3 regions of the Pseudomonas sp. ABa2 genome follow, and region 1 is predicted to be linked to each of the others. Evidence: riboswitches for the same ligand, from Rfam matches in the RefSeq annotation. Region 1 holds a riboswitch; each other region holds the start of a gene.
What was found. A riboswitch is a leader RNA that binds a small molecule or an ion and turns the genes downstream of it on or off. The one in region 1 is predicted to bind cobalamin.
Positions count from the first base shown of each region.

Region 2: another riboswitch for cobalamin. It lies ahead of cobG (precorrin-3B synthase); the one in region 1 lies ahead of AC1G9C_RS03440 (TonB-dependent receptor domain-containing protein).
Region 3: another riboswitch for cobalamin. It lies ahead of cobO (cob(I)yrinic acid a,c-diamide adenosyltransferase); the one in region 1 lies ahead of AC1G9C_RS03440 (TonB-dependent receptor domain-containing protein).

Region 1 covers NZ_CM155239.1:706,770-713,809, forward strand. Annotated here, with positions in the region: gene AC1G9C_RS03420 (retropepsin-like aspartic protease family protein) at 1-211, shown strand, start outside; gene ribA (GTP cyclohydrolase II) at 323-943, shown strand; gene AC1G9C_RS03430 (MFS transporter) at 940-1,353, shown strand; gene AC1G9C_RS03435 (cobalamin-binding protein) at 1,353-2,147, shown strand; gene AC1G9C_RS03440 (TonB-dependent receptor domain-containing protein) at 2,182-4,068, opposite strand; cobalamin riboswitch at 4,159-4,361, opposite strand; gene dxs (1-deoxy-D-xylulose-5-phosphate synthase) at 4,435-6,342, opposite strand; gene AC1G9C_RS03450 (carboxyl transferase domain-containing protein) at 6,446-7,040, opposite strand, start outside.
Region 2 covers NZ_CM155239.1:5,146,241-5,153,280, reverse strand. Annotated here, with positions in the region: gene cobJ (precorrin-3B C(17)-methyltransferase) at 1-1,265, opposite strand, end outside; gene AC1G9C_RS24765 (precorrin-2 C(20)-methyltransferase) at 1,421-2,164, opposite strand; gene AC1G9C_RS24760 (precorrin-8X methylmutase) at 2,161-2,787, opposite strand; gene cobG (precorrin-3B synthase) at 2,780-4,093, opposite strand; cobalamin riboswitch at 4,191-4,383, opposite strand; gene cbiE (precorrin-6y C5,15-methyltransferase (decarboxylating) subunit CbiE) at 4,440-5,642, shown strand; gene AC1G9C_RS24745 (cobalt-precorrin-6A reductase) at 5,639-6,382, shown strand; gene AC1G9C_RS24740 ((2Fe-2S) ferredoxin domain-containing protein) at 6,553-7,040, shown strand, end outside.
Region 3 covers NZ_CM155239.1:3,130,823-3,137,862, reverse strand. Annotated here, with positions in the region: gene AC1G9C_RS15060 (molybdopterin molybdotransferase MoeA) at 1-71, shown strand, start outside; gene AC1G9C_RS15055 (NAD-dependent deacylase) at 75-854, shown strand; gene AC1G9C_RS15050 (C40 family peptidase) at 910-1,518, shown strand; gene AC1G9C_RS15045 (C40 family peptidase) at 1,605-2,123, shown strand; gene AC1G9C_RS15040 (O-methyltransferase) at 2,120-2,779, shown strand; gene AC1G9C_RS15035 (hypothetical protein) at 2,786-3,106, shown strand; cobalamin riboswitch at 3,146-3,350, shown strand; gene cobO (cob(I)yrinic acid a,c-diamide adenosyltransferase) at 3,524-4,135, shown strand; gene AC1G9C_RS15025 (cobyrinic acid a,c-diamide synthase CobB) at 4,132-5,424, shown strand; gene bluB (5,6-dimethylbenzimidazole synthase) at 5,421-6,074, shown strand; gene cbiB (adenosylcobinamide-phosphate synthase CbiB) at 6,102-7,010, shown strand; gene cobD (threonine-phosphate decarboxylase CobD) at 7,003-7,040, shown strand, end outside.

The DNA.
Region 1 (7,040 bases):
GCCGCTGCAGGTCAACACCGCCAGCGGCGTCACCCGCGGCTGGCGGGTGATGCTCGACCGGGTGAAGATCGGCGATCTGGAGGTGCTCGGCGTCGAGGCCGTGGTGCTGGAGGGTGGCGCGCCGCACGAGGCGCTGCTGGGCATGAGCTTCCTCGGCCGGGTCGGCTGGCGCGAGGAGCAGGGCATGCTGGTGCTCGAATCCAAGCTATGAGCGCGGCATTGAGCGTTTCGATACTGATGATCGGCAATTCTGACTGACCCGGCGGCGGGGCCTGCTGATACAATGCCGCCCCTGTTTCGTACTCATTGCTAGGAGTATCCGGTGTCCGTCGTGTTCGTCGCCGCCTCCCAACTGCCCACGCCCTTCGGCGTGTTCACCATGCACGGCTTCCTCGACCAGGCCACCGGCAAGGAGCACGTCGCCCTGACCTTCGGCGCTGTGGCCGACGGCGCGCCGGTGCTGGGCCGCCTGCACTCCGAGTGCCTGACCGGCGACGCCCTGTTCAGCCTGCGCTGCGACTGCGGCGCGCAGCTGCAGGCGGCGTTGCAGGCGATCGCCAACGAAGGCCGTGGCGTGCTGCTGTACCTGCGCCAGGAAGGCCGCGGCATCGGCCTGCTGAACAAGATCCGCGCCTACGAGCTGCAGGACGGCGGCGCCGACACCGTCGAGGCCAACGAGCGCCTGGGCTTCGGCGCCGACCAGCGCGACTACGCGATCTGCCAGCCGATGCTCGCCCACCTGGGCATCAAGAGCCTCAAGCTGATGACCAACAACCCGCGCAAGGTCAAGGCGCTGGGTGACATGGGCATCGCCGTGGATCACCGCGTGCCGCTGCAGATCGAGCACAACCCCTACAACAAGCGCTACCTCGCCACCAAGGCCGGCAAGCTCGGCCATATGCTGGGCAACCAGCACCAGGGCGAGGCCGAGGACAGCCTATGACCCGCGGCCAGGTCAAGCGCCGTCTGGCGCTCGCCTGGTGGCGCCAGCTGGGCGTGGCGCTGGCACCCTTGTTCGTCTTCAACCTGCTGTTCGGCGGCGGCGCCACCACGGTGCTGAGCCTGCCGCTGTTCGTCGCCGGGCTGGCCTCGATGTTCGTCAGCCTGCCGCTGTTCGCCGCCTACAAGCGTGCGCTGATCGCCACCGACAAAGCCCTGGACAGCGACGCCGAGCGGGCCGCCTGGCTGGAGCTGGATCGTGTGCGTTTGCGTGCACTGCTCGGCGCGGCGCTGCCGGCCTGGATCGCCGCCCTGGCGGTGCTGGCCGGGCTGGAGGCGATACCCCTGGTGCTGCTGGCGCTGTCGAGCATCGTCCTGCACTGCCTCTACCGCATTCCCCGCCAACTCGGCTGATGCGCGCACTGCTGCTGGCCCTGTGTCTGCTGGCCCTGCCGCTGGCGGCCGCACCACGGGTGGTCAGCCTGGCGCCGTCGCTCAGCGAGATCATGCTCGAGCTGGATGCCGCCGACCTGCTGGTCGGCGTGCTGGCAGGCGACGAGCATCCCGCCGCGCTGGCCCAGCTGCCCACCGTCGGCCGCTACGGCCAGCTGGAGTTCGAGCGCCTGCTGCAGCTGGCGCCCGACTTGATCCTGATCGCTCCAGGCAGCGTGCCGGCGGCGCAGCAGGCGCAGTTGCAGCGTTTCGGCATTCCCCTGCTGGTGGTCGAGCCGGCGCGCCTCGACCAGTTGGCCGAGGCCTTTATCCTTATCGCCGAGCGTATCGGTCGCGCCGAACGGGGCGAGCGGCTGGCGGCGGAGTTTCGCGCCGAGCTGGCCGGGTTGCGCCAGCGTTACCGGCGCGAGCGGCCGTTGGCGGTGTTCTATCAGGTCTGGCACCAGCCGCTCTATACCATCGGCGGCGAGCAGCTGATCGGCGATGCGCTGGCGGTGTGCGGCGCGCGCAACCTGTTCGCCGACCTGAGCCAGCCGGCGCCCCAGGTCGGCATCGAGGCGGTGCTGGCGCGCGACCCCGAGGTGATTCTCGGCGGCAGCAATGCCGAACTGTCGAGCTGGCAGGCCTGGCCGCAGCTGCGCGCGGTGCGCCGCGGCCAGGTCTGGGCGGTGCCGGACAGGGGCCTGGAGCGGCCCAGCCGGCAGATGCTCGGCGCCATCGAGCGGCTGTGCGAGCGGCTGGCCACGGCGCGTTAGCCTGGAGCGGCTTGGTGCACCGTGAGCACCGGGATCAGAGTTGCGGCGTCCAGGTCAGCGAGAGCAGGGCGCTGCGGCCTTCCTCGCGGTAGCCGTAGTAACTCACGCTACCGAAGAAGGGGTCGTTCGGTCGGCTGTACAGCGCCTGGGAATAGTCCTTGTCCAGCAGGTTGTCGACCTTGACCTGCCACAGCAGCTCCTCGTTCATCCGCCAGCTGGCCCGCGCGCCCAGCAGGCCGTAGCCGGCGATCTCGCGGGTGTTGGCGGCATCGTCGTAGCGCCCGGAGACGGCCTGCCAGGTGAGGCCGGCGGCGAAGGCGCCGAACTGACGGTCCAGATCCAGGCTCAGGCTGCGTTTGGCGCGGCGCGGCAGGGTGTGGCCGCTGTCGCGATCACGTGGGTCGAGCAGGCTGGCGCCGAGAGCGGCCTGCCAGCCCAGCACCTCGCGTTCCAGGCTCAGTTCCAGGCCTTGCAGGCGTGCCTGGTTGACGTTCATCGGGGTGCTGAAGAAGGTCAGCGGATCGCTGACTACGGTGATCAGGTCTTCGACCTCGGTGCGGTAGGCCGACAGGCTCCAGCGGCTGTCCAGGTGCTCGCCGCGCAGTTGCACCTCGTAGGTCTTCGAGCGCTCGGGGGCCAGGTTCGGGTTGCCGCCATAGAACGAGCTGGTGGGGAAATACAGGTCGTTGAAGGTCGGCGCGTGGAAGCCCTCGCCGTAGCTCAGCAGCAGCTCGAGACGCTCGCTCAGGTCCAGGCTCAGTGCCGCGTTCCAGGTGTTCTCGCTGCCGAACTGCTGGTTGTCGTCGTGGCGCAGGCCCAGCTCGGTGGCGAAGCCCTCGCCACGGAAGCGGTGCTGGACGAAGGCGGCCCGGTTCCAGCGCTCGGTCTGGCTGAACTCGCTGTCGCTGCCCAGGCGGTCCTCGTACCAGTCGAGACCGAGCAGCAGCTGCTGGGCGTCGCTCAGTTGCAGGGTGTTGAGCCAGCCCGCGCTGTCGCGGTAGGTGTTGTACTGATAGTTGTTGCTGGCGTTCAGCGGGTCGCGGTTGTCGCTCTTGTCCTCGCCGTGGCCGAGCTCCAGGCGACTGCTCCAGCGCTCGGCGAGCTGCGCCTCGAGATGGGCCGCGGCAGTGGAAACGCTGAAGCGCTCGCTGGGGTTGCCCGGCACGAAGCTGAACAGGTCGTCGTACTCGCTCTCGCCATGCTGTTCGAGCAGGCTCAGACCGCCTTCGAGGCGTTCGTTGAAGCGGTGCTGCAGGCTCAGGTTGAAGGCCTTGCGGCGCAGGCCGTCGTGGTCGCCGTCATAGCCGCGAGCGTCTGCTGAGCGGTCGAAGCCGGCGCGCTCGACCAGGCTGGCGCCGAGGTCGAAACGCGTGCGCTGGTCGCCGCCGGACAGTCCCAGGCTGCGTTCGAAGGTCTGCTGGCTACCGGCGGCCAGGCGCAGGCGCGGTTGCAGGCCGGCCTCGCCCTGGCGGGTGAAAATCTGGATCACCCCGCCGATGGCGTCGGCGCCATACAGCGCCGAACGTGGGCCGCGCACCACCTCGATGCGCTCGATCTGCTCGGGGCTGAGGAATTCCAGGCGGGCCAGGCCGCTGGCGGCGGCATTCAGACGCACGCCGTCGACCAGCACCAGAGTCTGGTTGGCGTTGGCGCCACGCAGAAACAGGCTGGTCAGGCTGCCGCGGCCGCCGTTCTGCACGATGGATACGCCAGGGACGCGGCTGAGCAGATCGGGCACGCTGCTGACCTGCAAACGCTCGATATCCGCCCGCTCGAACACCGTGGTGGCGGCGGTGGCCTGGGCTTGCGGTTCGGCCAGGCGCCCGGAGGTGATCACCAGCGGCTCGGCGGCGTAGGGTTCGGCGGCCAGGGCGAGGCCGGGCAGAACGGCGATGGCCAGGGCCAGGGGGGACAGTTTCATCAGGGATATTCCTCAAAGGTCGGCAGACGTTCGAGGAGGGCAGGGGCAAGCGCGCGCAGGGCGGCGCTTGACGGTGCGGCCCTCCGCAACACCAGTCGCACCGCCGGGGCCGGTCTCCGGGCTCACGACCCCGGTCCGCCTTCCCGGGAATACCCAGTGGCCGTGGACAAGGTGCAGGCTTGCGGCCTGCCGTCGATTACCGTTGCGGGGGCAGCGTCGGGATTGCCCGGATGGGCGCACCGACTTCCCGTTTCACGCCGTGTTAGCGGCGCACCCTGGCGGAACATGCAATGCCGCGCACCCTAGTGCGCGGCGGGATGAATGACAAGCAAGGTCCGCTCATTCAGCGATGAGCGGGTCTCATGTTCAGGCGGGCAACTGGGCCAGGCGCGCGCGCACCGCGGCTTCGATGCCGGCCTGGTCGAGGCCGCATTCTTTGAGCATCTGCGCCGGCTTGGCGTGTTCGACGTAGTAGTCGGGCAGGCCCAGCTGCAGCAGCGGCTTGACGATGTTCTCGGCGGCGAGGAACTCGCCGACCGCGCTGCCGGCGCCGCCCATCACCGCGTTTTCCTCGATGCTCACCAGCAGCTCGTGGCTGGCCGCCAGTTCGCGCAGCAGGGCGGCGTCCAGCGGTTTGACGAAACGCATGTCGACCACCGTGGCGTCCAGCGTCTCGCCGACCTGCAGCGCCTCGGCCAGTTGCACGCCGAAGGCCAGCAGGGCGACGCGGCGGCCCTGGCGACGGATCAGGCCCTTGCCGATTTCCAGCGGCGCCAGGCCTGGGTCGATGGTGGCGTTGGGGCCGCTGCCGCGCGGGTAGCGCACCGCCGCCGGGCCGTCGAACAGGTAGCCGGTGGTGAGCATGCGGCGCAGCTCGTTCTCGTCGCTGGGGGTCATCACCAGCATGCCGGGGATGCAGCGCAGGTAGGAGATATCGAAGCTGCCGGCGTGGGTCGGGCCGTCCTCGCCGACCAGGCCGGCGCGGTCGATGGCGAACAGCACGTCGAGGTTCTGCACCGCCACGTCGTGGATCAGCTGGTCGTAGCCGCGCTGGAGGAAGGTCGAGTAGATCGCCACCACCGGCTTGACCCCGTCGCAGGCCATGCCGGCGGCCAGGGTGACGGCGTGCTGCTCGGCGATGGCGACATCGAAGTAGCGCGCCGGGAAGCGTTCGGCGAAGGCCACCAGGTCCGAGCCTTCCTTCATCGCCGGGGTGATGCCGACCAGGCGCGAGTCTGCTGCGGCCATGTCGCACAGCCACTGGCCGAACACGTTGGAGTATTTCGGGCCGGCCGGCCGTTTCTGGCTGGAGAGCGGCGCGGCATCGGGCTTGACCGGCTCCAGCTTGGTAATGGCGTGGTAGCCGATCGGGTCGGCCTCGGCCGGGGCGAAGCCCTTGCCCTTCTTGGTCACCACATGGAGGAACTGCGGGCCGTCCAGGTCGCGCATATTGCGCAGGGTGGCGAGCAGGGTGGGCAGGTCGTGGCCGTCGATGGGGCCGATATAGTTCCAGCCCAGTTCCTCGAACAGGGTGCCGGGTACCAGCATGCCCTTGGCGTGTTCCTCGGTCTTGCGCGCGATCTCCCAGGCGCCAGGCAGGCGCGAGAGGATCTTCTTGCTGCCCTCGCGCATGCTGGCGTAGGTGCGGCTGGAGAGGATCTTGGCCAGGTAGTTGGACAGCCCGCCGACATTCTTGGAGATCGACATGTCGTTGTCGTTGAGCACCACCAGCATGTTGGCGCCGACCTCGCTGGCGTGGTTGAGCGCCTCGAAGGCCATGCCGGCGGTCAGCGCGCCGTCGCCGATCACCGCCACGCTCTTGCGCCGCTCGCCCTGCAGGCGGGCGGCGATGGCCATGCCCAGTGCGGCGCTGATGCTGGTGCTGGAGTGGCCGACGCCGAAGGTGTCGTACTCGCTCTCGCTGCGGCGCGGGAAGGCGGCCAGGCCGTCCTTCTGGCGCAGCGTGGCCATGCGCTCGCGGCGGCCGGTGAGGATCTTGTGCGGGTAGGCCTGGTGGCCGACGTCCCACACCAGGCGGTCGTCGGGGGTGTCGAAGACGTAATGCAGGGCGATGGTCAGCTCGATCACGCCGAGGCCGGCGCCGAAATGGCCACCGCTCTGGCCGACGCTGTACAGCAGGTACTGGCGCAGTTCGTCGGCGAGGGTTTCCAGGTCCGCTTCGGCCAGCCGGCGCAGCTCGTCCGGCGTGTTGGCGCGGTCCAGCAGGGGCGTCAGCGGGCGCTCGCGGGGGATCTCGTGGAAAGTGGTCGGCATCAGGCGAATCGTTATAGGCGTAAAAAGATGCGCAGTTTACCCGAAAACCACCGCCGCAAGCTTCAAGCCCTGCGCGACAGGCCGGCGCCCCTGCGCCAGGCCTCTACCAGGTATCGACGAACGGCCGCTTGCGCCCCTCGCACCGCGCCGGTCGGGGCGTGGCGGCCAGCCCGCGGAGCAGCCAGGCGCGGCTGTCGGCCGGGTCGATCACCGCATCGATTTCCAGGTAGCTGGCCATGTTCAGCGCCTTGCCGTTTTCGTAGGCCTTGGCCACCAGCTTGTCGAACAGCGCCTGGCGCGCGGGGTCGTCCGCCTGGGCCGCCAGCTCCTTGGCGAAACCCAGGCGCACCGCGCCCTCCAGGCCCATGGCGCCGAACTCGGCGCTGGGCCAGGCGGCGGTGAACAAGGGCGCGTGGAAACTGCCGGCGGCCATGGCCTGGGCGCCGAGGCCGTAGCCCTTGCGCAGCACCAGGGTGAAGAAGGGCACCGTCAGGCTGGCGGCGGTGACGAACAGGCGCGAGACGTGGCGCACCGTGGCCTGTTTCTCCGCCTCCGGGCCGACCATGAAACCGGGGGTGTCGCACAGCGAGACGATGGGCAGGTCATGCGCCTCGCACAGTTGCAGGAAGCGCGAGGCCTTGTCGCCGGCCACGGCATCGATGGCGCCGCCCAGATGCGCGGGGTTGTTGGCGAGCAGG
Region 2 (7,040 bases), 750 kb from region 1:
CCGGCCTTGGCGGCGGTGGCCAGGGCGGCGGAGACGCCCGGTAGCACCTCCAGCTCGACGCCGTGCCAGGCCTCGCTCTGCGGGCTTTCCAGCGCCTCCATCACCGCGGCGGCCATGGCGAACACGCCGGGGTCGCCGGAGGAGATCATCACCACCCGGCGGCCGCTGGCGGCCAGTTCGAAGGCATGGGCGGCGCGCTGCAGTTCCTCGCGGTTGTCGCTGGGGTGCAGGCATTGATCGGCGCGCAGCGGGCCGGCCATCTTCAGGTAGGTGTCGTAGCCGAGCAGGTCTTCGGCCTGGTCCAGGGCGCGGCGCACGGCCGGGGTCATATGCTCGGCGGCGCCGGGGCCGAGGCCGACCACGCTGAGGCGGCCACGGCGCTGGCCGAGGCGCTCGATCTGCAGCGGCTGGTCGCCCAGCAGCAGGCGCAGGCCGTCGCCCCGGTGGCATTCGGCAGGCAGCTGGGAGTCGCTGTGGATAAAACGCAGCGGCAGCTTCAGTTCCGCTGCTGCCGCATGCAGCTCGCTATGGGCCATCCAGCCTTTGTCCGCCAGCAGGCAGGCCAGTGCCTGCGGCGCCAGCTTGGCATCGCTCAGCGCCTGCTGCAGACGTGCCGGCAGCTCGGCATCGGGGCGTTCGATCAGCGCGGCGGCGCAGCGCGGGTGGATCAGCAGTTCGTCGGCCCTGGGCGGACGCTGCTCGGCGGTGATATGGATCACCCGCGACGCGGTCTGATCTATCGGCAGCTGCGCGGCCTCCAGCCAGGGCGCCTGGCCTTCGATGCGCACGCTTTCGCCGCCGAGCAGGTCGCTGACGAAGCGCTTGCCCTGCTGCAGGTCGGCCAGCGCATAGCCGGCGGGTGGCTCCAGCAGGCAGGTGCCGAAGCGCAGCTCGCCGCTGGTGGTGATGGCCGGCGCCACGCCCAGGTGCGCGGCGATCTCGCGAGCCAGGCGATTGACCCCGGCCAGGCCGCCGAGCAGCGGCACCACGGCGCTGCCGTCCTCGGCCAGGGCCAGTACCGGCGGCTCGGCGCCCTTTTCCGAAAGCAGCGTGGCCAGGCTGCGGATGACGATGCCGGCGGCGCATAGCACCACAAGCGGCTGGCCGGCGCGATACAGGGCGCGCAGGGTCTCGCCGAAGTCCTCGTAATGGCGTTCGGCGCCATCGGCGCGTCCGCGCAGGCCATGGATCACGGCCTGTGGATAAAGCCCCTGGAGGCGTTGGGCAGTGGCCAGCGCGCTGGCGCCGAGGATGACGATGTTCATGCGGTAAATCCTGTGGCCCGGATGCCATCCGGGGAATGGGTTTTCCGGAGTGCATCCGGGCTACGCAAATGCGCCGTAGCGTGTAGGGTGGATGACGCTTTTTTCATCCACCCTTGCGCGCGGTGGATGGGTGAAGCGTCATCCACCCCACGGATTCAGCCGCGCCATTTCTGCCCGGGCACCAGAATCATGGAAAAGTAGGGCGACGCCATCGGCTCCACCTCGTCCAGCGCGACGATCTTCTGGCTGGCCATGGTGGCGCGCTCGACATAGTGCGCTCGGTCATCCAGGCCCAGCTTGCGCAGCACGCGGCGCACCTTGTCGAAGTTGCGCCCGAGCTTCATCACCACGGCGGCCTCGGCGTCGCGCAGGCGCTGTTCCAGCTCGTCTTCCGCCAGCACGCCGGAGAGCACGCTCAAGCTCTGGTTGCGGTAAACCAGCGGGGTGCCGAGCACCGAGGCGCAGCCGAGCATGGAGCACACGCCGGGCACCACCTCCACCTCGTAGCGGTCGGCCAGGCGGTCGTGCAGGTACATGTAGGAGCCGTAGAAGAACGGGTCACCCTCGCAGATCACCGCCACGTCCTGGCCCGCATCCAGCAGCCGGGCGATCTGCTCGGCGCAGGTGTCGTAGAAGTCGGCGATCACATCTTCGTAGGACAGCGGCGGGGCGAGCTTCTCGGTGGTCACCGGGTAGACCAGCGGCAGGCGTTGCTGCGCCTCGGTGAGATGGGCCTCGATGATGCTGAAGGCATTCCCGCCATGACCGGCATTGTGCTTGGCCTTGGCCACGAAGTAGGCCACCACCGGCGCCGACTGCAGCAGGCGTAGGGCCTTGAGGGTAAGCAGCTCGGGGTCGCCGGGGCCGACGCCGAGACCGAGCAGACGACCGGCCATCATTCCACCTCCGAGGCCAGGGCGTTGACCGCGGCCACCGCCATGGCGCTGCCGCCACGGCGGCCACGCACGATCACGTAGGGCACGCCGCGGTTGTCTGCCGCCAGGGCATCCTTGGATTCCGCCGCGCCGATAAAGCCCACCGGCATGCCGATGATCAGCGCCGGCTTCGGCGCGCCGGCATCGAGCATTTCCAGTAGGTAGAACAGCGCGGTGGGGGCATTGCCGATCACCACCACGCTGCCCTCCAGGTGCTCGCGCCAGTGCTCCAGGGCCACCGCCGAGCGGGTGTTGCCCAGTTCGTGGGCCAGCTCCGGCACGCCGGCGTCGTGCAGGGTGCAGATCACTCGGTTGTTCGCCGGCAGGCGCGGGCGGGTGATGCCCTCGGCGACCATGCGCGCATCGCAGAGAATCGGCGCGCCGGCCAGCAGCGCGGCGCGGCCAGCGGCGCCGGCACCGGCGGAGAAGCGCAGATCGGAGGCGACGTCGACCATGCCGCAGGCATGAATCACCCGTACGGCGAGTTTCTCCAGGTCGGCGGGGATGCCGTCCAGGTCGGCCTCGGCGCGGATGGTGGCGAAGGAGCGGCGGTAGATTTCCTGGCCGTCGCGGATGTAATCAAGCATCGGGTGTTCCTGCGGGGTGTTGGCGGGCGAACCAGGCGCCGGCCTCGTCGATGGTCATCGCCGGCGCCAGCAGACGGCCGAAACCGGGCGCCGCGGGTGTGCGTTGATAGAGCTGGTAGTGGTCGGGTGTGCTGGCCAGCAATGTGTAGGGCTGCACGCGGGCGCTGGCGCAGCTGCGCGGGCAGGCGCTGAGGTGCACCTGCGGGCGGGCGTGGCTTGCGCGCAGCAGCTCGGCCAGGTGCAGGGCGTGGCGCTTGCTGTCGGCCAAACCGCGGGCGCAGGCGGCCGAACCGGTGCAGGCGACCAGGCCGAGCAGCGGCTCGTCGGCCTGGGTCAGCAGGCCCAGCTGGTCCAGCCCCGCCAGCAGCTCGCTGGCGCGGGCCTCGGGGACGTTGCCCAGCAGCAGACCCTGCCAGGGCGTCAGGCGCAGCTCGCCGTCGCCATAGCGCTCGCTTAGCTCGGCCAGCGTGGTCAGTTGTTCGGCGTGCAGCCGGCCCAGTTGGGCGCCGGTGGCGACCATGCACAGGCCGGCCTGCGCCTGTGGATAAATCCCAGCCGGCGCGCGCTCGACGGCGGCGGCAGGCTGCCAGCTGGCCGGTGCCGGCTGCAGGGCAAAATCCAGGCGTGCCTGCAGGCGCTGCAGCAGTTCGTTGGCCGGGATCTGCGCCAGTAACTGGCGCATCCGCGATTGCTCGGGCGTGGCCAGCTCGAGGAACAGCAGCAGCAGCTGGCGCACCAGTTCGAGCGCCTGGCTCGCCTCGATGCGCGCCAGTGGCGTGTCCATGGGGCAGCCGGCCAGGCCCAGCAGCAAGTGGTGTTCGTCTTCGGCGGCCAGCCACAGGTCGTGGGGGTGTTCGCGCATGGCGAGGGCTTCGCCGCCATCGAGTTGCAGGGCGAACTTGGCCGACAACGCGTGCAGCGCCGGGCTGTCCTGCAGCAGGTCGAGCAATTGGCTGGCCAGCGGGCGCACGTCCATCCGCGCCTGCGGGTCGAGGCCGGCGGCGGGGCTGAGCAGCAGGTTGCGCACATCGTCGGCGGCGGCCACGCGCGGACCGAGGCCGGCGCTCAGCAGGGCGTCGATCAGCGGGTTTTCCTGGCCGGGCAGCACGCCGCGGATCTGCAGGTTGCTGCGGTTGGTCAGCTCCAGCACACCGCTGGCGCCATGCCGCGCCGCCTCGGCAATCGCGCGTGCCTGGGCGCTGCGCAGCACGCCGCCGGGCAGCTTGATGCGGCAGATGCCACCGTCCAGCGCGGGGACGATGCGCAGCAGGCCGGGGCAGGCGGAAGGGCGAACGGGCGCGAGCAAAGGGTCACCTGTGGCTAACGACGCGGCGACCGAACCAGCGAAATCCGCCCACAGGGGGACTCCATGGCATCGGTACACCCCGCCCGATGTTGGCACTCGCGACCAGCGTTCGTCGGCAGGTCTCCTGGCTGACAGGTCTTCGTCCGCCGCGCCTTCCCGGTTACCCAGTGGCCGATTGCATTGGACTCGCTGTTTACAGTTGCGGGGGCAGCCACGGTTTTACCGTGTTCCCTCTTAGGCCCGTTGCGGAGTCGTATCGACTCAAGGGCACCGACGAAGGCGCTATTATGCCCGCTTTGCCCGGAGCGCGGACAGGCGCTCCGTCGGGCTTGCGCGAGGACATTGGATGAAACCCTGGTTGACCCTGGTCGGCATCGGCGAAGACGGCTACCCCGGCCTGGGCAAGGCCGCGCGCCGCGCGCTGCTGGCGGCTACGCGCATCGTCGGTGCGCCGCGTCAGCTGGCGCTGCTGCCGCCGTGCATCGGTGGCGAACGGGAAACCTGGCCCAGTCCCTTCGACCTGCAGCCGCTGCTGGCCCGGCGTGGCGAGGCGCTGTGCGTGCTGGCCAGCGGCGACCCGATGTTCTATGGCGTCGGCGCCAGCCTGGCGCGGCAGGTGCCGGCCGACGAGCTGCTAGTGCTGCCGGCGCCGTCCTCGGTGTCGCTGGCGGCGGCGCGCCTGGGCTGGCCATTGCAAGAGGTGGAGGTGCTGTCGCTGGTCGGCCGGCCGCTGGCCACGCTCAACGCCCGGCTGTTTCCCGGCCTGCGCCTGCTGGTGCTGAGCGCCGATGGCGACACGCCTGCGCAGGTCGCCGCAGCGCTGCGCGCCCGTGGTTTCGGCGCCAGCCGCCTGACCCTGCTGGAACATCTGGGCGGCCCCGACGAGCGCCGCCTCGATGGCCTGGCCGCGAGCTGGAACCTGCCGCGCGGCGCCGACCTCAACCTGCTGGCCGTGGAATGCCTGGCCGACGCCGGGGCAAAGGTGCTGCCGCCGACCTGCGGCCTGCCGGACGAGGCCTACCGTCACGACGGCCAGCTGACCAAGCGCGACGTGCGCGCAGTGACCCTGGCGCGCCTGGCGCCGCTGCCCGGCGAGCTGCTGTGGGATGTCGGCGCCGGCTGTGGCTCCATCGGCATCGAGTGGATGCGCGCGCACCCGGCCTGCCGCGCCATCGCCGTTGAGGCCAACGAGGGCCGTCAGGATCATATCCGCCACAACCGCGATGCCCTCGGCGTACCCGGTCTGCAGCTGGTCGCCGGGCACGCGCCCGAGGCGCTGGTCGGGCTGCCCGCGCCGGATGCGATCTTTATCGGCGGCGGCGTCACGGTGCCCGGCGTGCTTGATGATTGCTGGGACGCGCTCAAGCCCGGCGGGCGTCTGTTGGCCAATGCCGTGACCATTCAAAGCGAGGCGGCGCTGGTGGCCTTCCGCGAACGGCAGGGTGGCGAGCTGCTGCGGCTCACCGTGGCCCAGGCGCAGCCGCTGGGCGGCTTCGACACCTGGCGCGCGGCGCTGCCGATCACCCTGCTGGCGGTGCGCAAGCCGTGAGTGCGCGACTCCTGCTGCTCGGCGGCACCAGCGAGGCGCTGCGCCTGGCCCGTCTCCTCGGGCCGGAGACCGTCTACAGCCTGGCCGGCCTCGGCCGCGTGCCGGACGACCTGGCCTGCCGCGTGCGCGTCGGCGGCTTTGGCGGCGCCGAAGGCCTGGCGGCCTTTATCGCCGCCGAAGGCATCGAGCTGCTGCTCGATCTGACCCACCCCTATGCGGCGCAGATCAGCCATAACGCCGCCCGCGCTGCCGCGATCGCCGGCGTGCCCTGCTGGGCGCTGCGTCGCCCCGGCTGGCAGCCGGGCCCGGATGACGACTGGCGCGAGGTGGACGGCTGGGATGAGCTGAGCCGCGCGCTGGCGCCGTTCCAGCGGCCGTTCTTCACCTCCGGGCGCGAGCCGCTGGCCCATCTGCACGAGATTCCCGAGCACCAGCACTGGACGGTACGCTGCCTGCAGAGCGAACCGGCGCCGCCGCGCGCCGAGATCATCGGTGCGCGCGGGCCGTTCTCGCTGGACGCGGAACGCGCGCTGTTCGCCCGCATCCGCTGCGATGTGCTGGTAAGCAAGAACAGCGGCAGTGCTTCTACCGAGCCGAAGCTGCAGGTCGCCCGTGAGCTGGGGCTGCCGGTGCTGCTGTTGCGTCGCCCCGCGTTGCCGGCGGTGACGCGGGAATTCGCCGAGCTGGAAGCCCTGTGGGAGGCGCTTCAGCGGCGACTGGACTGCTGCCGTCACGGCTAAAGACCCTCCCACGGATTTGCGTTGTGGCCCAAGAGCGGGTGCGTTGGCTTAGGGTGGATCACGCTTCATCGATCCACCGTTGTGGTGGACGTAAAAAGCGACGTCCACCCTACGGATTGCCTTCAGTGCTCGGCACGCTGCTAGACTGCCGGCCCGTTTTGGAGACCCCGATGAACCAAGCCCCCTACGCCCGCGTTCTGTTTATCGGCCCCGGCCTGGGACGTGGCGCATCGGCCGAGCGTCTGCAGCAGCGCATCGAAGCCCTGCTCGGTGAGGCGCACCTGTATGACAGCGAACAGGACGGCTGCTGGCAGGCCATCGACCAGGCGCCGCGACCGCTGTTGGTGGTGGATCTGGAGCCGCGCGCCGATGCCGCGCACCGCGACTGGCTGCGCCAGCGTATCGCCGACCGCGGCGACGGGGCCCAGGTGTTCGTGCTCTGCACGGCGCTGGAAGACGCCTGGCTCGACGGCCTGGGCGCGCTGCTGGAGCGCCGTGCGGCGCATCTCCCCTGCAGCGAGGTGCCGCCCGTGCCGGCGCAGCACGCCTGGTCGCAGATCCCGCCCCATGCCCAGCGCCTGCTGCTGTGCAACGGCCCGCGCTGTACCCGCAAGGGTGCCCTCGGCCTGTGGAAAAGCCTGCGTCAGCGGCTCAAGGC
Region 3 (7,040 bases), 2.4 Mb from region 1:
TTCTGGAGGGGACGACGCTGGAGGAGGGCGACAGCCTGCGGTTCATTCCCCTCAGCGAGATTCTGGGCTAAGGCATGGACGAGGCGCTGCGGCGAGTCGCGCGGGCCATCGAGCAGGCCGAGCGCATTCTGGTCATTACCGGGGCGGGGTTGTCGGCCGACTCCGGGCTGCCCACCTACCGCGGCCTCGGCGGCCTGTACAACGGCCATACCGCCGAAGGCTTGCCGATCGAGGCGGCGCTGTCCGGGCCGATGCTGCGCCGCGACCCTGCACTGTGCTGGAAGTACCTGGCCGAGCTGGGCAAGGCCTGCCTCGGTGCGGCGCCGAATGCCGGCCACCTGGCCATCGCCGAGCTGCAACGGCGTAAGCCCGGTTGCTGGGTGTTGACGCAGAATATCGACGGTTATCACCGCGCCGCCGGCAGCCCCGGCGAGCGTCTGATCGAGATCCATGGCGAGCTGGCGCCGCTGTACTGCCAGTCCTGCGGCGCCGAGGACAGCGAATTGGCCGAGCACCTGCAGCGGCCGTTGCCGCCGCGCTGTCGGCAGTGCGGCGGAGTGTTGCGCCCGCCCGTGGTGCTGTTCGAGGAAATGCTCCCGGAGGCGGCCGTCGACAGTCTCTACGGCGAACTGCGCAAGGGCTTTGCCGTGGTGCTCAGCGTCGGCACCAGCGCCAGTTTCCCCTACATAGTCGAGCCGGTGCTGCGTACCCGCCAGGCCGGCGGCCTGAGCGTGGAGATCAACCCCACGCTGACCGACCTCAGCGACGTGGTGGATGTACGGCTGGCTGGGCGGGCCTTAGATGTTTTGCCGGAACTACTGGGTCACATTTCGAGCGATAGAATTTGCAAATAGACGGCATAGAGGGCATAGTCGCGCACTTGTAAATTCAACCGACACGGTCGTGCCCATGCCCAAACGCTTCGCACCCCTCGTGCCTTTTGCACTCATCGCCTTTCTCGCCGCCTGCGCCGGCCATGCGCCGCAGCCGCAGCTCGACGAACCCATGGTCAAGCCCGTCGCTCAGCAGGTCGAACCTGCCGAGGACGAGATGGCCGCGCTGATCGACGACCAACCCTACGAAATGCCGCAGCTGGCCGACAGCCTGCTCGACCTCGGGCGTTCGCTGGTCGGCACCCGCTATCGCTACGGCGGCAACTCGGTGCAGTCCGGCTTCGACTGCAGCGGCTTCGTCGGCTACCTGTTCCGCAAGGAAGTCGGCCTGGAACTGCCGCGCTCGACCCGCGAGCTGATCAACCTGGACGCGCCCAAGGTGGCCCGCGCCGACCTGGAACCGGGCGATCTGATCCTGTTCAACGACCGCGGCCGAGGCCGCGTCAGCCACGCCGGCATCTACCTCGGCGACGACCAGTTCATCCATTCCAGCAGCAGCCGCAGCGGCGGCGTGCGCATCGACAGCCTGGACGACAGCTACTGGAATCGCAGCTACCTGCAGGCCAAACGCGTCCTCGCCCTGGCCCAGGTGGACGACGAGCAGGCCGCCAAGCGTCATCCCTGATGGCTTGCGGCGCGGCCCCGCAGGGTTGCGCCGTTCGTCGTGAGCCGGCAGAGTAGGGCGCATCCAGGCTCAGGATCGCCTCGCTCATGCCCGTCACGACCCGTGTTGCCCTGCTCGTTCTCGCCCTGCTGCTGAGTGCCTGCAGCAGTCGCGCTCCCACCCCCCAGCCCAGCTACACGCCAGCCACTGGCCAGTTCCAGGGCGGCGCCGATGACGTGCTGTTCCGCGCCCTCGGCCTGGTCGGCACGCCCTATCGCTACGGCGGCAATACCCCAGACGGCGGTTTCGACTGCAGCGGCCTGATCGGCTACGTCTATCGCGACGCCGCCGGCATCAGCCTGCCGCGTTCGACCCGCGAGCTGAGCGCCATGCGCAGCCCCAAGGTGCGCCGCGACGCCCTGCAGAGCGGCGACCTGGTGTTCTTCGCCACCAACGGCGGGCGCGGCGTCAGTCATGCCGGCATCTATGTCGGCGAGGGACGTTTCGTCCACGCGCCGTCTTCGGGCGGCACGGTGCGCCTGGACAGCCTGGACAACAGCTACTGGCAGCGCGCCTATCTGGACGCCAAGCGCGTGCTCGCCCCCGAACTGGCGCGCAATCCGTGACCCAGCGCAGCCTGCAGCTCGACGACGCGCTTTACCAGTACCTGCTGGACGTCTCCCTGCGCGAGTCGCCGTTGCTCGCCCGCCTGCGCGCGGAAACTGCGCAGCTGAGCGAGGCGCGCTGGCAGATCGCCCCGGAGCAGGGTCAGTTCATGGCCCTGCTGGTGCGGCTGGTCGGCGCGCGGCGGATCGTCGAGGTCGGCACCTTCACCGGCTACAGCGCCATTTGCCTAGCCGATGCCATGGGGCCGCAGGGTCAGCTGATCTGCTGCGACCTGCCCGGCGACTACAACGCCACCGCGCGCCGCTATTTCGCCGAGGCCGGTCTGGCCGAGCGTATCCAATGGCGTCTGGGCCCGGCGCTGGACAGCCTGGCGGCGCTGGAGCACGAAGGGCAGGGCGACTTCGACCTGATCTTCGTCGACGCCGACAAGGCCAACTACCCGGCCTACCTGGAGCAGGCGCTGCGCCTGTTGCGCCAGGGCGGCCTGCTGCTGTTCGACAACACCCTGTGGAGCGGCCGGGTGTTGCAGCCGCAGCCGGACAGCGCCGACACCCGCGCCATTCAGGCGCTGAACCGGGCGCTCAAGGACGATGCGCGCGTCGAGCTGTCGCTGCTGCCGCTGGGCGACGGCCTGACCCTGTGCCGCAAGCGCTGAGCCGCCGTGGCCGACGCCATCCGTCTGCCGCCCCAGCCCGACGCCTGCGAACTGTGCGCGCGGTCGGTGGCGCTGACCCGTCACCACCTGATCCCCAAGGCCCTGCACGACAAGGCCTATGTGCAGAAGCGCTATCCCCGCCACGAACGCATCACGGCCACGCTCTGGGTCTGTCGCGCCTGCCATAACCAGATCCACCGGCTGTTCAGCGAGAAGGAGCTGGCACTGAGCTACAACAGCCGCGAAGCGTTGCTGGGCGACGAGCGCTTGCGCGGTTTCGTCGAGTGGCTGGCGCGCAAGCCGGCCGGCTTCGTCCCCCGCCACTGAGTCGCGTCGGCGTTGACGGGCGAGGCGGCCAGCCTCTACCCTGCGCGCCTTGCTTCAGGTGCCCGACGCCACGCGCGTACGAGGTGAAACAGGGAAGCCGGTACAGAATCCGGCGCTGCCCCCGCAACGGTAGGTGAGTCAAACGCCGCTCTATTGCCACTGTGCTTCGTGCATGGGAAGGCGCGGCGCTAGCCCGCGAGGCTCGCTCACAAGCCCGGAGACCGGCCTGCTGCAGTCCACGGCATCGCGGAGGGCGTTGTCTGGCGTGCGGGCTCGCCTTCCCGGTGGCCTGCGCGCGCCGTTCTCCGCCTGCCTTGTCCAGCCCAGTGTGTTCGGGAGCGTAACGATGCCGCCACGCCAGCTTGCCAGTCGTGCACGGCGGCCCGCGCCCGGATGCCCGCAGACCAGGAAACTTCGATGAGCGAATCGGCTGATCGCGACGCCCGGCACCAGGCGCGCATGGCGCGCAAGAAGGCGCTGATCGACGCGAAGATCGCCCAGGCCCAGGACCAGTACGGCCTGCTGCTGGTGCACAGCGGCAACGGCAAGGGCAAGAGCAGCAGCGCCTTCGGCATGGTCGCCCGCGCCCTCGGCCACGGCATCAAAGTCGGCGTGGTGCAATTCATCAAAGGCGCCGCCAGCACCGGCGAGGAGGCCTTCTTCCGCCGTTTTCCCGAGGAAGTCAGCTACCACGTGATGGGCGAGGGCTTCACCTGGGAGACCCAGGATCGCCAGCGCGATATCGCCAAGGCGGGCGAGGCCTGGGCCGTGGCGCAGCGCCTGCTGAGCGACGAGGGCGTCGGCCTGGTGGTGCTGGACGAGCTGAATATCGCCCTCAAGCACGGTTATCTGCAGCTCGATGCGGTGCTCGCCGATATCCAGGCGCGGCCGCTCTCGCAGCACGTGGTGGTGACCGGGCGCGGCGCCTTGCCGGGGATGATCGAGGCGGCCGATACGGTGACCGAGATGGGCCTGGTCAAGCATGCCTTCAAGGCCGGGGTGAAGGCGCAGAAGGGGGTGGAGTTTTGACCTCGCGCCAGTGCCCGGCGCTGCTGATCGCCGCGCCAGCCTCGGGGCAGGGCAAGACCACCGTCACCGCCGCCCTGGCGCGCCTGCACAGCCGTCAGGGTCGGCGGGTGCGGGTGTTCAAGTGCGGCCCGGATTTCCTCGACCCGATGATCCTCGCCCGCGCCAGCGGCGCGCCGGTGTACCAGCTCGACCTGGCCATGGTCGGCGAGGCGGAGAGCCGCCGCCTGCTCTGGCAGGCGGCGGGCGAGGCCGAGCTGATCCTGATCGAGGGGGTGATGGGCCTGTTCGACGGCCAGCCCTCGGCGGCCGACCTGGCGCGGCAGTTCGGCGTGCCGGTGCTGGGGGTGATCGACGGTTCGGCCATGGCCCAGACCTTCGGCGCCCTGGCCCATGGCCTGGCGACCTTCCAGCCCGACCTGCCGTTCGCCGGCGTGCTCGGCAACCGGGTGGCCAGCGCCCGTCACGGCGAGATCCTGCGCGCTGCGCTGCCGCCGACTATCCGCTGGTACGGCGCGCTGCCGCGCAATGCCGCGGTGGAGCTGCCCAGCCGCCACCTGGGGTTGGTGCAGGCGCAGGAGCTGGCCGACCTGGATGCGCGCCTGGATGCCGCCGCCGATGCCCTGGCCGCCAGCGCCGAGGTGGCCTTGCCGGCACCGGTGCGCTTTGCCGCGCCGCCGCCGCGGGTGGTCGAGCCGCTGCTGGCCGGCGTGCGCATCGGCGTGGCGCGCGATGGCGCCTTCGCCTTTCTCTACCAGGCCAACCTCGATCTGCTGCGCGAGCTGGGCGCCGAACTCGAATTCTTCTCGCCGCTGGCCGGCGACGGCCTGCCGCAGGTGGACAGCCTCTACCTGCCCGGCGGCTACCCCGAATTGCATCTGGCCCAGCTGCAAGGCAACCAGGCCATGGCCGCGGCGATCCGCGCCCATCACCAGGCCGGCAAGCCGATCCTCGCCGAGTGCGGCGGCATGCTCTATCTGCTCGACGAGCTGGCCGACAAGCAGGGCGCCAGCGGCCGCATGCTCGGCCTGCTGGCCGGCCGCGCCGCGCTGCAACCGCGATTGACCGCCCTGGCCCTGCAGCAGGTGACGTTGCCGGAAGGCGAGCTGCGTGGCCACAGCTACCACCATTCGCGCCTGGACAGCCCGCTGGCGCCGCTGGCTCTGGGCCGTTGCCCGAACGGCAAGGCGGTGGCCGAGGCGGTCTATCGCCTGGGACGGCTGACGGCCAGCTATATCCACTTCTACCTGCCGTCCAATCCCCTGGCGGCGGCGGCGCTGTTGCGTCCATGAGCGACCAGGCCTTCAGCGCCGCTGAGCGCGCCGCGGTCTATCGCGCCATCGCCGAGCGCCGCGACATGCGTCATTTCAGTGGCGGCGAGGTGCCGGCCGAGGTGCTGGCACGCCTGCTGGAGGCGGCGCACCGCGCACCCAGCGTCGGCCTGATGCAGCCCTGGCGCTTTCTGCGCATCAGCGACCCGCAATTGCGCGAAGCCGCCTACGCGCTGGTGGAGGCTGAGCGGGTGCGCACCGCCGAGGCGCTGGGCGAACGCTCCGATGAATTCATGCGGCTCAAGGTCGAGGGTATTCGCGAGTGCGCCGAGCTGCTGGCGGTGGCGTTGATGGACGGGCGCCAAAAGCATGTCTTCGGCCGCCGCACCCTGCCGGAAATGGATATGGCGTCGGTGGCCTGCGCCATTCAGAATCTCTGGCTGGCCGCCCGCGCCGAAGGCTTGGGCCTGGGCTGGGTGTCGTTGTTCGAGCCCGAGGCGTTGGCCGCGCTGCTGGGCATGCCCGCCGGCAGCAAGCCGGTGGCGCTGCTCTGCCTGGGGCCGGTCGCGGCCTTCTATGACCAGCCGATGCTGGTGGAAGAGGGCTGGGCCAGGCCGCGGCCGCTCGCCGAGCTGCTGTTCGAGAATCGATGGGGAGAACGTGTTGACTGACCTATCCACTGGCAACGGGCGGTGGCGATGAGCCTGGCGCTCAGCACCCTGGCCGGGGTGGCGCTGGACGCCGCGCTCGGCGAGCCGAAGCAGGGCCACCCGCTGGTGGCCTTCGGGCGCCTGGCGAATCGTTTGGAGCAGCGCTTCAACCCCGCCGGCGGCGGCTGGCGCAGCCATGGGGTGAGCGCCTGGTGCCTGGCGGTGCTGCCGCTGACCCTGCTGACCTGGCTGCTGGCCCAGGTCTCGGCCTTCGGCTGGGCGGTGGAGATCGCCGCGCTGTACTTCGCCCTCGGCCTGCGCAGCCTCGGCGAGCACGCGCGGCCGGTGGCGCAGGCGCTGCGCCTGGGCGATCTGGAGCTGGCGCGCGAACGCGTCGGCTGGATGGTCAGCCGCAACACCGCCGCGCTGGACGCCGGCGGCGTGGCCCGCGCCGGCACCGAGTCGGTGCTGGAAAATGGTTCGGATGCGGTGTTCGCCGCGCTGTTCTGGTTCGTCGTCGCCGGCGCACCGGGCGTGGTGCTGTACCGCCTGAGCAATACCCTGGACGCCATGTGGGGTTATCGCAATGAGCGCTTCGAGCGCTTCGGCTGGGCCGCGGCGAAGATCGACGATGTACTCAATTACCTCCCCGCGCGCCTGGTGGCGCTGACCTACGCGCTGCTCGGGCGCACCGCCCTGGCGCTGCGCTGCTGGCGCCGCCAGGCGCCGCAATGGGACAGCCCCAACGCCGGCCCGGTGATGGCCGCCGGCGCCGGCAGCCTGGGGGTGAGCCTGGGCGGTGCGGCCGAATATCACGGCGAGCTGCATGTGCGCCCGCAACTGGGCGAGGGGCCGCCGCCGCGGGCGCGCGATATCGAACGGGCGCTGAATCTGGTGTGGGGCGGCGTGCTGCTGTGGCTGGCGCTGCTGGGACTCTGGGAGGTGCTGGGTGCTTGAGCATGGAGGCCGCCTGCGCGCGGCGGCGCA